DNA from 2 places in the Bacillus altaicus genome. Region 2 is predicted to be linked to the other one. Evidence: a T-box and tRNA genes for the amino acid it is inferred to sense, from the RefSeq annotation. Region 2 holds a T-box; the other holds one or more tRNA genes.
The links. The T-box of region 2 lies ahead of metG (methionine--tRNA ligase). A T-box ahead of a tRNA ligase gene usually reads a tRNA of that ligase, here a tRNA-Met.
Positions count from the first base shown of each region.

Region 1: it has a tRNA-Met gene. The T-box ahead of metG (methionine--tRNA ligase) is inferred to sense a tRNA for this amino acid. The anticodon was not compared.

Region 1 is NZ_CM143394.1:54,232-61,061, reverse strand. It holds gene ACE38F_RS00300 (Tex family protein) at 1-1,298, shown strand, start outside; gene cmpA (cortex morphogenetic protein CmpA) at 1,356-1,472, opposite strand; gene ACE38F_RS00290 (SprT family protein) at 1,682-2,137, shown strand; tRNA gene ACE38F_RS00285 (tRNA-Asn) at 2,252-2,326, shown strand; tRNA gene ACE38F_RS00280 (tRNA-Ser) at 2,330-2,420, shown strand; tRNA gene ACE38F_RS00275 (tRNA-Glu) at 2,429-2,503, shown strand; tRNA gene ACE38F_RS00270 (tRNA-Val) at 2,508-2,583, shown strand; tRNA gene ACE38F_RS00265 (tRNA-Met) at 2,608-2,684, shown strand; tRNA gene ACE38F_RS00260 (tRNA-Met) at 2,742-2,818, shown strand; tRNA gene ACE38F_RS00255 (tRNA-Asp) at 2,822-2,897, shown strand; tRNA gene ACE38F_RS00250 (tRNA-Gln) at 2,985-3,059, shown strand; tRNA gene ACE38F_RS00245 (tRNA-Lys) at 3,065-3,137, shown strand; tRNA gene ACE38F_RS00240 (tRNA-Leu) at 3,154-3,236, shown strand; tRNA gene ACE38F_RS00235 (tRNA-Arg) at 3,334-3,410, shown strand; tRNA gene ACE38F_RS00230 (tRNA-Pro) at 3,414-3,490, shown strand; tRNA gene ACE38F_RS00225 (tRNA-Gly) at 3,492-3,562, shown strand; rRNA gene ACE38F_RS00220 (16S ribosomal RNA) at 3,639-5,191, shown strand; rRNA gene ACE38F_RS00215 (23S ribosomal RNA) at 5,339-6,830, shown strand, end outside.
Region 2 is NZ_CM143394.1:743,245-750,074, reverse strand. It holds gene ACE38F_RS03750 (response regulator transcription factor) at 1-292, shown strand, start outside; gene ACE38F_RS03745 (sensor histidine kinase) at 270-1,709, shown strand; gene ACE38F_RS03740 (EamA family transporter) at 1,848-2,750, shown strand; gene metG (methionine--tRNA ligase) at 2,946-4,580, opposite strand; T-box leader at 4,631-4,903, opposite strand; gene ACE38F_RS03730 (class I SAM-dependent methyltransferase) at 5,019-5,837, shown strand; gene ACE38F_RS03725 (methyl-accepting chemotaxis protein) at 6,255-6,830, shown strand, end outside.

The sequences.
Region 1 (6,830 bases), 690 kb from region 2:
GTAAAGAATTAATGGAAACGGCCGAAGAACAAGCGATTCATATTTTCTCTGAGAATTTACGTAATTTATTATTACAACCTCCGATGAAAGGGAAAGTTGTGTTAGCGGTAGATCCAGCATATAGAACCGGTTGTAAATTAGCTGTAGTAGATGATACAGGAAAAGTTCTTCACATAGATGTTATTTATCCGCATCCGCCTGTTCGTAAATATGAGGATGCAAAAACGAAAATCCTTTCAATTATAGATAAATATGAAGTTGAAATGATAGCGATTGGAAATGGTACAGCTTCGAGGGAAACGGAAGAATTTATAGTAGATGTATTACAAAATGTAGAACGAGATGTATTTTACATTATTGTAAATGAAGCGGGTGCTAGTGTGTACTCAGCATCTGATGTAGCTCGCGAGGAGTTTCCGAATTTACAGGTTGAAGAAAGAAGTGCTGTTTCAATTGGGAGACGTCTGCAAGATCCACTTGCAGAGCTTGTGAAAATTGACCCTAAATCTGTTGGGGTGGGACAATATCAACATGATGTATCTCAAAAGAGATTAAATGAATCATTAACATTTGTAGTAGAGACAGCAGTTAACCGAGTTGGTGTTAATGTAAATACAGCTTCAGTTGCATTGTTGCAATATGTTTCGGGGTTATCAAAAACAGTTGCGAAAAATATTGTAGCTAAGCGTGAGGAAGATGGGAAATTCGCGAAGCGAACGGAGTTAAAGAAAATCCCGCGTTTAGGTGCAAAAACATATGAACAATGTATCGGGTTTTTACGTATATTAGAAGGAGCGAATCCATTAGATCGCACAGGGATTCATCCAGAGCAATATAAAAATGTTGAATTACTATTAAAGAGCTTAGGGTTATCGAAGAGTGATGTGGGGAAACCAAATTTGCAAAAGAGTTTAGAAGGAGTAGATATTTCTAAATTATCTCAAGAGACGGAGATTGGTGAGCCGACACTAGTTGATATTATGGATGCTTTAATTAGCCCGGAACGAGATATGAGGGATGAGTTGCCAAAGCCACTTTTGAAAAAGGGGATTTTAAAATTAGAAGATTTAAAGCGTGGTATGGAATTAGAGGGAACGATCCGCAATGTTGTTGATTTCGGTGCCTTTGTTGATATTGGTGTGAAGCAAGATGGTTTAGTACATATTTCTAAACTAAGCAAACAATTTGTAAAGCATCCATTAGATATTGTATCCGTGGGACAAATTGTAAAGGTATGGGTAGATGATATTGATACGAAAAAAGGTCGTGTTGCATTATCAATGTTACCGATTGAATAGTAAGAAAAGAGAGCAGATGAAACTGCTCTTTTTTTATGAACTGGAAAGTTTAATTGATTATGAGCTTTGATGTATTTTACTATAATAAAACCAGCATTCATTTAGTAACTTGATTTGATACCGGTTTTTCTCAAAATATGCACGTTGCATTTGTTTCTTTAGCCACGTGGGCATAGGAATCCCTCCTTGTTTAATCCTGCTCTCAAAAAAGTAGCTCCTTTTAGTTAAGGTAACTTTGATGAGAGGTTGGTGAGTGGATTTCTAGCAATGCTGCATTTTTAGAAATCACGCTTCTTGAATGAGGATGGGTATATGTACTATTTACTATATGTATAAGAAGAGAGAAAAGTGTGAAAATATTTTTTAGTTTAGGAGGAATGAGAATGGATGAGCAAGAAATTCAGCGGTTAGTGGAAGAGGTATCGTTACAATGCTTTGGAATGCCGTTTTTACATAAAGCAATGTTTAATAGTAGGTTACGTACAACTGGTGGGCGCTATCTATTGAAGAATCATAATATAGAATTGAATTATCGATATTACGAAATATATGGTAAAGGAGAGTTAGTCGGGATTGTTAAACATGAACTTTGTCATTATCACTTACATATCACAGGAAAGGGGTATAAGCACCGAGATAGAGATTTTCGTGAGTTATTAAAGAAAGTAGGTGCACCACGTTTTTGCAAACGAATGATTAGTGAGGAGGAAACGAAAGTTTCTATGTATGAATGTATGGGGTGTTCATTTCAATATGTAAGAAGACGTCAAATAAATACACAAAGATATGTATGTGGAAAGTGTAAAGGACAACTAAAACTGGTAGTGAAAACATCTTGACAGTGAAAACGCAATCCAGTATATTATAAACATGTCACGTTTGCGCAAGACGTTGTGAAAAAACTTCTTGACTTACGATGAGAATTTTTATAAGATACAAATTGTCTTCATTATTCCGCAGTAGCTCAGTGGTAGAGCTATCGGCTGTTAACCGATCGGTCGTAGGTTCGAGTCCTACCTGCGGAGCCATACAGAGAAGTACCCAAGTGGCTCAAGGGGCTCCCCTGCTAAGGGAGTAGATCGCTAACGCGGTGCGAGGGTTCGAATCCCTTCTTCTCTGCCATACATATTGGCCCGTTGGTCAAGTGGTTAAGACACCGCCCTTTCACGGCGGTAACACGGGTTCGAATCCCGTACGGGTCACCACTTCGGAGGATTAGCTCAGCTGGGAGAGCACCTGCCTTACAAGCAGGGGGTCGGCGGTTCGATCCCGTCATCCTCCACCATATAAATTATATGAATAATATTGTCGCGGGGTGGAGCAGTACGGTAGCTCGTCGGGCTCATAACCCGAAGGTCGCAGGTTCAAATCCTGTCCCCGCAACCAAACATTCTCGTAATGTGGTTGCTAACACTTATCATATAATTATATAAATAATATTATCGCGGGGTGGAGCAGTACGGTAGCTCGTCGGGCTCATAACCCGAAGGTCGCAGGTTCAAATCCTGTCCCCGCAACCAAATGGTCCCGTGGTGTAGTGGTTAACATGCCTGCCTGTCACGCAGGAGATCGCCGGTTCGACCCCGGTCGGGACCGCCATTTTAACTTCTGCTATATGGCAGTTGTTTTTTATTGGACATTATGGTACAATAACATTTGTCTTTGAAAAGAAGATAACTATTTCGATGGGCTATAGCCAAGCGGTAAGGCAACGGACTTTGACTCCGTCATGCGCTGGTTCGAATCCAGCTAGCCCAGCCATTTACGAGCCATTAGCTCAGTTGGTAGAGCATCTGACTTTTAATCAGAGGGTCGAAGGTTCGAATCCTTCATGGCTCACTTTTGTTTTTTCCGCGCGGTCGTGGCGGAACGGCAGACGCGCTAGGTTGAGGGCCTAGTGGGGGAAACCCCGTGGAGGTTCAAGTCCTCTCGGCCGCATCAAAAAATCTTTTAAAAAAGTACTTGCATTTGAAAATGTAGTATGATAAGATAATTGAGTCGCCAAAATACAACGACGAAAAAACATCATGAATAAGCGCCCGTAGCTCAATTGGATAGAGCGTTTGACTACGGATCAAGAGGTTAGGGGTTCGACTCCTCTCGGGCGCGCCATAACGGGAAGTGGCTCAGCTTGGTAGAGCACCTGGTTTGGGACCAGGGGGTCGCAGGTTCAAATCCTGTCTTCCCGACCACGCGGGTGTAGTTTAGTGGTAAAACAAGAGCCTTCCAAGCTCTGGTCGAGAGTTCGATTCTCTTCACCCGCTTTTAGTTCTTTGAAAACTGAACGAAACAAACAACGTGAACGTCAATTTTTATTTTTAGATGCTAGACAAACTAACTTTATTGGAGAGTTTGATCCTGGCTCAGGATGAACGCTGGCGGCGTGCCTAATACATGCAAGTCGAGCGAATGGATTAAGAGCTTGCTCTTATGAAGTTAGCGGCGGACGGGTGAGTAACACGTGGGTAACCTACCCATAAGACTGGGATAACTCCGGGAAACCGGGGCTAATACCGGATAATATTTTGAACTGCATAGTTCGAAATTGAAAGGCGGCTTCGGCTGTCACTTATGGATGGACCCGCGTCGCATTAGCTAGTTGGTGAGGTAACGGCTCACCAAGGCAACGATGCGTAGCCGACCTGAGAGGGTCGATCGGCCACACTGGGACTGAGACACGGCCCAGACTCCTACGGGAGGCAGCAGTAGGGAATCTTCCGCAATGGACGAAAGTCTGACGGAGCAACGCCGCGTGAGTGATGAAGGCTTTCGGGTCGTAAAACTCTGTTGTTAGGGAAGAACAAGTGCTAGTTGAATAAGCTGGCACCTTGACGGTACCTAACCAGAAAGCCACGGCTAACTACGTGCCAGCAGCCGCGGTAATACGTAGGTGGCAAGCGTTATCCGGAATTATTGGGCGTAAAGCGCGCGCAGGTGGTTTCTTAAGTCTGATGTGAAAGCCCACGGCTCAACCGTGGAGGGTCATTGGAAACTGGGAGACTTGAGTGCAGAAGAGGAAAGTGGAATTCCATGTGTAGCGGTGAAATGCGTAGAGATATGGAGGAACACCAGTGGCGAAGGCGACTTTCTGGTCTGTAACTGACACTGAGGCGCGAAAGCGTGGGGAGCAAACAGGATTAGATACCCTGGTAGTCCACGCCGTAAACGATGAGTGCTAAGTGTTAGAGGGTTTCCGCCCTTTAGTGCTGAAGTTAACGCATTAAGCACTCCGCCTGGGGAGTACGGCCGCAAGGCTGAAACTCAAAGGAATTGACGGGGCCCGCACAAGCGGTGGAGCATGTGGTTTAATTCGAAGCAACGCGAAGAACCTTACCAGGTCTTGACATCCTCTGAAAACTCTAGAGATAGAGCTTCTCCTTCGGGAGCAGAGTGACAGGTGGTGCATGGTTGTCGTCAGCTCGTGTCGTGAGATGTTGGGTTAAGTCCCGCAACGAGCGCAACCCTTGATCTTCAGTTGCCATCATTAAGTTGGGCACTCTAAGGTGACTGCCGGTGACAAACCGGAGGAAGGTGGGGATGACGTCAAATCATCATGCCCCTTATGACCTGGGCTACACACGTGCTACAATGGACGGTACAAAGAGCTGCAAGACCGCGAGGTGGAGCTAATCTCATAAAACCGTTCTCAGTTCGGATTGTAGGCTGCAACTCGCCTACATGAAGCTGGAATCGCTAGTAATCGCGGATCAGCATGCCGCGGTGAATACGTTCCCGGGCCTTGTACACACCGCCCGTCACACCACGAGAGTTTGTAACACCCGAAGTCGGTGGGGTAACCTTTATGGAGCCAGCCGCCTAAGGTGGGACAGATGATTGGGGTGAAGTCGTAACAAGGTAGCCGTATCGGAAGGTGCGGCTGGATCACCTCCTTTCTATGGAGAATTGATGAACGCAGTTCATCAATAAACGTTGACTTGCTTTGTTTCGTTCAGTTTTGAGAGAACTATCTCTCAAGTTTAAATGTATGTTCTTTGAAAACTAGATAACAGTGTAGCTCATATTTTTTTTAATTTTAGTTTGGTTAAGTTAGAAAGGGCGCACGGTGGATGCCTTGACACTAGGAGTCGATGAAGGACGGGACTAACGCCGATATGCTTCGGGGAGCTGTAAGTAAGCTTTGATCCGAAGATTTCCGAATGGGGAAACCCACTATACGTAATGGTATGGTATCCTTACCTGAATACATAGGGTATGGAAGACAGACCCAGGGAACTGAAACATCTAAGTACCTGGAGGAAGAGAAAGCAAATGCGATTTCCTGAGTAGCGGCGAGCGAAACGGAATCTAGCCCAAACCAAGAGGCTTGCCTCTTGGGGTTGTAGGACATTCTATACGGAGTTACAAAGGAACGAGGTAGACGAAGCGACCTGGAAAGGTCCGTCACAGAGGGTAACAACCCCGTAGTCGAAACTTCGTTCTCTCTTGAATGTATCCTGAGTACGGCGGAACACGTGAAATTCCGTCGGAATCTGGGAGGACCATCTCCCAAGGCTAAATACTCCCTAGTGATCGATAGTGAACCAGTACCGTGAGGGAAAGGTGAAAAGCACCCCGGAAGGGGAGTGAAAGAGATCCTGAAACCGTGTGCCTACAAATAGTCAGAGCCCGTTAATGGGTGATGGCGTGCCTTTTGTAGAATGAACCGGCGAGTTACGATCCTGTGCGAGGTTAAGCTGAAGAGGCGGAGCCGCAGCGAAAGCGAGTCTGAATAGGGCGTTTAGTACGTGGTCGTAGACCCGAAACCAGGTGATCTACCCATGTCCAGGGTGAAGTTCAGGTAACACTGAATGGAGGCCCGAACCCACGCACGTTGAAAAGTGCGGGGATGAGGTGTGGGTAGCGGAGAAATTCCAATCGAACCTGGAGATAGCTGGTTCTCCCGAAATAGCTTTAGGGCTAGCCTTAAGTGTAAGAGTCTTGGAGGTAGAGCACTGATTGAACTAGGGGTCCTCATCGGATTACCGAATTCAGTCAAACTCCGAATGCCAATGACTTATCCTTAGGAGTCAGACTGCGAGTGATAAGATCCGTAGTCAAGAGGGAAACAGCCCAGATCGCCAGCTAAGGTCCCAAAGTGTGTATTAAGTGGAAAAGGATGTGGAGTTGCTTAGACAACTAGGATGTTGGCTCAGAAGCAGCCACCATTTAAAGAGTGCGTAATAGCTCACTAGTCGAGTGACTCTGCGCCGAAAATGTACCGGGGCTAAATACACCACCGAAGCTGCGAATTGATACCAATGGTATCAGTGGTAGGGGAGCGTTCTAAGTGCAGTGAAGTCAGACCGGAAGGACTGGTGGAGCGCTTAGAAGTGAGAATGCCGGTATGAGTAGCGAAAGACGGGTGAGAATCCCGTCCACCGAATGCCTAAGGTTTCCTGAGGAAGGCTCGTCCGCTCAGGGTTAGTCAGGACCTAAGCCGAGGCCGACAGGCGTAGGCGATGGACAACAGGTTGATATTCCTGTACCACCTCTTTATCGTTTGAGCAATGGAGGGACGCAGAAGGATAGAAG
Region 2 (6,830 bases):
AGCTGCAACTATACTACAATTCCATGAATTGATGTTAAATTCTACAGCATATGCCGCTTATGTTCATGGTAATCAAATTGAATTGACTACAAAAGAATTTGAAATTATATATACTTTACTGCAAAATCGGGGAAAAGTACTATCAAGAAGTGATTTGTTGAATAAGGTATGGGGCTATGAACATTATGGTGATGTGAGGGTTATAGATACACATATTAAAAACTTACGAAAAAAATTAGAAATTCCTTATATTAAAACGGTGAAAGGCATTGGCTACAAAATCGAGTCGTAGCAAAGACAACATCACCAAAAATATATTCATCAAAACCTTATTATTTTGTATTCTGTTATCACTTTGTCTTTATCAAATTATTTATTTTCTAGCCTCAAATTACGATAAAGATCGTTTGAAAGCTTCTGAAACGCAAACTGTGGAACAAGCGGAATCAGACAAACAAAACGACCAAAGTAAAACAAAGCAAAATAAAGCTGTGTCAGAGCGTAGCATCTCTAATTTTCAATCTTCTCAAATAGACATGAAAACACTCTCTACAGCCATCAATCATCTTTTGCAGCCTAGCCAAACTGCAAAAGCAAAAGAACATGCACAAAATATTCCGGGGAAAAGTAACACAACGTCTTCACTTACAGAAGCGGAAAAGCAAGTTACTAACAATGATGCCTTACATACACAAAATGCAGCAAGTAAAGCAAATGATACACATGATAATCCAAAGTTAACAGATGTGTTGCAGCAGTTAGCTCCACATATTGGGGCGACAATGCTTGCATTATCTCTGCTTGGATCTTTAATCTACGCAAAAATAATCGCCAAACCTTTCCGATATATGAGCGATGCTTTAAAAGATATTATGAATCTTGATTTCTCAGATAAAAAAGCACTGAACAAAAATACAGATCAAACAGATTTTAATTTGCAAGTAGCTGCCTCACAAGTACCTACTATTGTGAAAAATTTACATGAAAGCAATCAAGATTTAAGAAATGAACTCAAGAAGGAACAACAGTTAGAACAATCTCGTAAAGAATTTATGTCTATGATATCCCATGAATTAAAAACACCAATCGCAGCCGTTATGGGACAACTCGATGGCATGATTCACGGAATTGGCGCTTATAAAGATAGAGATAAATATTTAAAACGTTCATATGAGATGATGCAAGATATTAACATATTAACGGAAAAGGTGTCAGAATTATCCAAAATACAAAACCCTCAATTTAAACCAAATTTAAAAGTTATCTCATTAACTAATATTATTGAGGACGTTATAAAGAAAGTAGATTATTTTGTATCTGTAAAACAATTAAATGTTCAATCTAACATTAAACAAGATGTACAAATTTTAGCTGATCCTAAATTTATGCAAACTGCTATTTTTAACATTATTTCAAATGCAATTCATTATACAATTGACCATCAGCATGTATATATAAAACTTTATGAAAAGCCAAACGGTTACGCATTAGAAGTATTAAATACAGGTTCTCAAATTGATGAAGATAAACTTGCCCATTTATTTGAACCATTCTATCGCGCAAATCCTGACAAACATGGCTTAGTACAAGGTAGTGGTCTTGGGTTATATATTGTAAAACAAATATTAGATAAACATCAGTTTCCTTATGGAATACAAAACACACCTCAAGGTGTAAAATGCTCCATTGTATTCCCAAAAGCAATGTAAAACCTACTCTAATTTCATACCCCAAATTCATACTTCGTATGAATGGCGGAATTTTGTAGAGTATCTTACTCTGTTTCGTTCGCCCGTTATCCTTATTTGGATAGCGGGCGTTTTTTATTATTTAAAAGGAGGATTTTTATGGAGAAGTTTAAGTATTCACTACTCGTTTTACTCGGTGCTTGTAGCTACGGCGTACTTTCAACTATTTTTAAACTCGGATTCATCGACGGATTTTCATCACACCAACTACTAGGAGGACAATATGTCTTCGGATGGATTGGACTACTTTTACTCGTTCTTTTCTTTTCACGTCATAAAGTATCAAAAAAACAATTCTTTTCGTTACTAACAGTCGGCACAACAATGAGTATGACAGGTATTTTCTATGCTATTTCTGTAGAAGAACTGCCAGCCTCTATCGCTGTCGTTTTACTCTTTCAGTTCACTTGGATTGGTGTAGTCATCGAAGCGATTGCCAACCGAACATTCCCAAGCCGTGAGAAAGTTATATCTATTATTATTTTATTTACTGGTACATTGTTTGCTGGTGGAGTATTTGAAGGTCTTGGACAAAACTTTTCTACGAAAGGTATTATCTTCGGACTATTAGCTGCCGTCTCTTTCTCATTATATGTATTTGTAAGCGGGCGCGTTGCTACAGATGTTCCGCCTTATACGAAAAGCTTTCTTATGACAACGAGTGCTACTCTTATTGTATGCTTATTTTTCCCGCCTACCTTTTTAACAGATGGTGCCTTACAAGCAGGCCTATGGAAATATGCTTTCTTCCTTGGACTGTTCGGGGTTATTATACCTGTCATTTGTTTTTCAATTGGGGTACCAAAAGTCGGAACGGGACTTGGTACAATATTAGGTGCAGCTGAATTACCAACAGCAATTATCGCTTCTATTACGCTTGTTCATGAAGTTGTATCGCTAATGCAGTGGATTGGGATTGTGGTTATATTACTCGGTATTTTTACACCGCAACTACTTACTGCTAGGAAAGAAAAAAAACATAATCGTGTGCATAGTGCGTGAAAACATCGACTTGTATATAACTGTGAATAAAGTTACGATATGTTAAACTTTAATACTACCTTCAAAATAACATATGATATTGCGGCTATTATTCTCGTAATCCTTGCTGTGCTTTTCTTTTTGAAAGATAAGAAAGAGGGTTATACAGCATAACAAAAGACCTTTCATTTATTTGAAAGGTCTTTTCCTTATATTTCACTTTATCGCTCCATATAACTTCTCTACCTCATATTCAATTTGTTTTACATCGATTCGCTCAAATAATGGCTGCACATTATCAATTCGGTTTGGCAACGTATTTTGAGGTTCCCAATTTACTTTAACACTCGATAATGTATTTCTAACTCTTTCACTTGAAAACGGTAAAAATGGTTCAAGCAGTTGTGCAAAGTTTGCTATCAGGTAAACACAATTATAAATTGTTTCCTCACATGAAACTGGGTCCTCTTCTCTTTGTTTCCAAGGCTGCTTTTCATCAAAGTATTTATTTGCAAAACGTACTGCATCAAATATTGTTTCTAACGCCACCTTAAATTTAGTTTGTTCGATCGTCTCTCCTACACTTTTATATAATCCTTCTACCTTATCTCTCAGCTCTATATTAATATTTGCTTTTGGCACAATACCATCATAATACTTTTCAATGAACTTCAACGTCCGATTCACAAAGTTCCCGTATGCACCTAATAGTTCACTATTATGACTGTAAATGAATTCACGCCATGAAAAATCAGTATCACGATTTTCTGGTGCATTTACTGTTAAAAAGTAACGAATAGAATCTGGATTATAGCGTTCCAATATATCTGGTACCCATACTGCCCAGTTTTTACTTGTCGATAACTTTCTTTTTTCTACCGTTAAATACTCATTCGAAACGATATGACGCGGGATCGCTTCTTCTCCTATTCCAAGTAATACCGCTGGCCAAATGATTGAATGAAACGGAATATTATCCTTACCATGTACATAATATGTTTTCGCATCTCTATCCCAAAACTCTTGATCAGTTTTCTCTGTTTCTTCAGCCCAGTGTTTACTCGCTGAATAATATCCTGTTACCGCTTCAATCCATACGTAAATTTTCTTATCATCATATCCTTCCACCGGAATTGGTACCCCAATTGGTAAATCACGTGACACTGCCCTATCTTGTAATCCTTCCTTTAAATATCTCTCTGTTAATTGAATTGCATTGTCGCGCCATGTTCCTTTCTGCTTTGCAACTTCTACAGCCGCTTTAATTTGTTGTTGAAATTTATGCAATGCAAAATAGAAATGCTCTGTTTCCTGTACCGATGGCGTACTACCACATAACTTACATTTCTTTTCTAACAAATCGAGTGGATCTAAAATAGCGGAACAAGCATCGCATTGATCGCCCCTTGCTGCTTCATGACAATGCGGACAAATACCTTCTACATATCGATCCGGTAAAAATTGCGTACACGTTTCGCAATAAGCTTGTTCAACTACTTTTTTATAAATATAACCTTCTTCTAATAGTCGCAAAAAGACTTTTTGAACAGTTTCATGATGATGCTCACTATCTGTACGTGTATAGCAATCATAAGTAAAACCAAGGCTACGAAAACATCTCTCAAACTCTTCGTGATACTTATCAGCAATTTCTTTCACCGTCACACCTTCTTGTTTTGCTCTAATTGTAATCGGTGTTCCATTGCAATCACTTCCTGAAACATACAACACATGCTCACCTTTCGCCCTATAATAACGTGCTAAAATATCTCCTGGTAGCAAACTAGCAATGTGTCCAAGGTGTAACGAACCATTTGCATACGGCCAAGCGCCTCCAATAAAAATACTCATCTTATATTCCTCCTTTAAAATATAAAAAGCCCCGCCCTTATCTTAAAAAAGATAAGGGCGGGGCTTTATAAACAGTCGCGGTACCACCTTATTTCGTCAGTCATTCGCATAACTAACCTTAACAAGTACGGAGCAATTCATGCTCGTATACTGTGGTTTTGATAACGAGTACCAACTCTCGTCGCCGCCTACTATTATCATTTGATAAGTTCAGGACGAAGCTCAAAGGCCATTGTTCAAATGAATATTCTTGCTTCTTCTCAGCTACCGAAGCTCTCTGGAAAGAATGGTTCCATTCTACTTTTCCTTTTCAACGCTTTTATGTATAAAACGTATTTTACGACTTAACAACAGAAAAATCAAACTTTAATTCAAAAAAGAACAGGAAATTCTACTCACCCACCGAATAACTATACGTTCACAAAAGGAGTGATAAGATTGAATCAAAAGCAACTAAGTACTATTAATGAAAGAAGCTGGAATGCAGCTGCCTATGAAGCTTGGACGAATCGTCACGGCACACCGACAGAATATGCAAAAAAACTCATGCAAGATCCTGTTCATGAAGTATCTTATTATTTACCCTACATACAATCGCCAAAAGGAAAGCGTATTATTAATTTACTCGGATCAAAAGGAAATAAAGCAGTTGCTCTTGCTCTTTTAGGAGCCGATGTAACAGTTGTAGACATTTCAGCAAGTAATGCGAAATATGCGAATGAACTAGCAGAAGCTGCTGGAGTCTCTATTCAATATATCATTTCCGATGTACTAGATTTAAATCTATCCCAATCATTTGATATCGTGTTACTGGAACTTGGCGTGCTCCATTACTTTTTAGACTTAAAGCCACTCTTTCATATAATCTCTCACTTACTAAAACAAGATGGGACATTTATACTGCGTGACTATCATCCCGTTTATACAAAATTATTAGGAGTAGATCATCCATCATTTCGAGCAAATGGAAATTATTTCGATGAGGAACTTATTGAAGATGACGTAGCTTATAGTACTCTCCTTACGGAATCACAGAAATACGCTTTACCGAGAACAAAAATTAGGCGCTGGACACTAGGAGAAGTAATTACAGCAATGGCAGAAACAAATTTCAAGGTTGAAAAATTGATTGAAGAACACGGATCTCATCAAAAGTGGGTCTTCCCTTCTACTGCACCCGAAGGAATTGAAGAGCGTATACCCGCTCTATATACATTAATTGCGACAACATGCAAAAAAGGATCCCTTCACGGATAGGATCCTTTTTTGCATGCTTACGCATATAAGTTGAGGTTGGAGATTACCATAATTCTGTAGAATAGGACACAAGATATTTCAACATTCGTCTCTGACTTACGTCGTCAAAAAGGGGTATGACCAACATAACGAAGAGTAATGTTCAGTTGATAGTGATAATCGTTATCAACTAATTAGAAGTATACAGGATGTCATTTCAAATTACAATAGCCTTTCTGGTTTTTATTTATGAATTTTTTGATATACAAATGTATACATTTTAAGAACATTTACTCATATCAATTTGCCTCCTTCCATTATCTGCTATAATTTTCACTGAACAGATTAATAACTTCATAATAATGTTTTTATTAATTTTGTTTCAATATTTATAAAACATAATAAACAGTTTTTTAAAAAAAAAAGGGAGGGGTAACGATGAAATATATTAGTATTCGAAAAAAACTTCTGTTCACACTCTTAAGCATTTCTTCTTTATTTAGCATTGCTCTTATTGTTATTCTTTCGTTCGCCATGAGCCAAGCAAGTGAAATCGAAACATTAAAAAATGATGTATCAAAAAGAGCAACCATTTTAAAAGAACGCGGTGATTGGTTCCAAGCACAAGTTGCTGGCTTACAAGAATATTTACTATCGCACGATCAAAAAGGATTAGATAAATTCAACCGGGAAGGAAAGAAATTAGCTGATACAAGAGAAAAAGTAACGAGTGATAAAAAACTCCCTGAAGGAATGAAAGAGGCCATTTTAATGGGCGCGAAATGGCGAAGCGTCATAGACAATGAGGTTCTCCCCCTTGCAAGTGAAGGGAAATGGGACGAAGCATCCAAAATCGCTTTAGCTCAAACAGATTACGTAAATGACCTTTTAAGTCGATTTACTAAATATACAAATGAAGAGAATGAAAAGCGTGATACATTAATTGCTGAAGTTCAATCTTCTTCATCTCTTATCCAATATATTATTTTCTTCTCACTCATTACATGCACACTA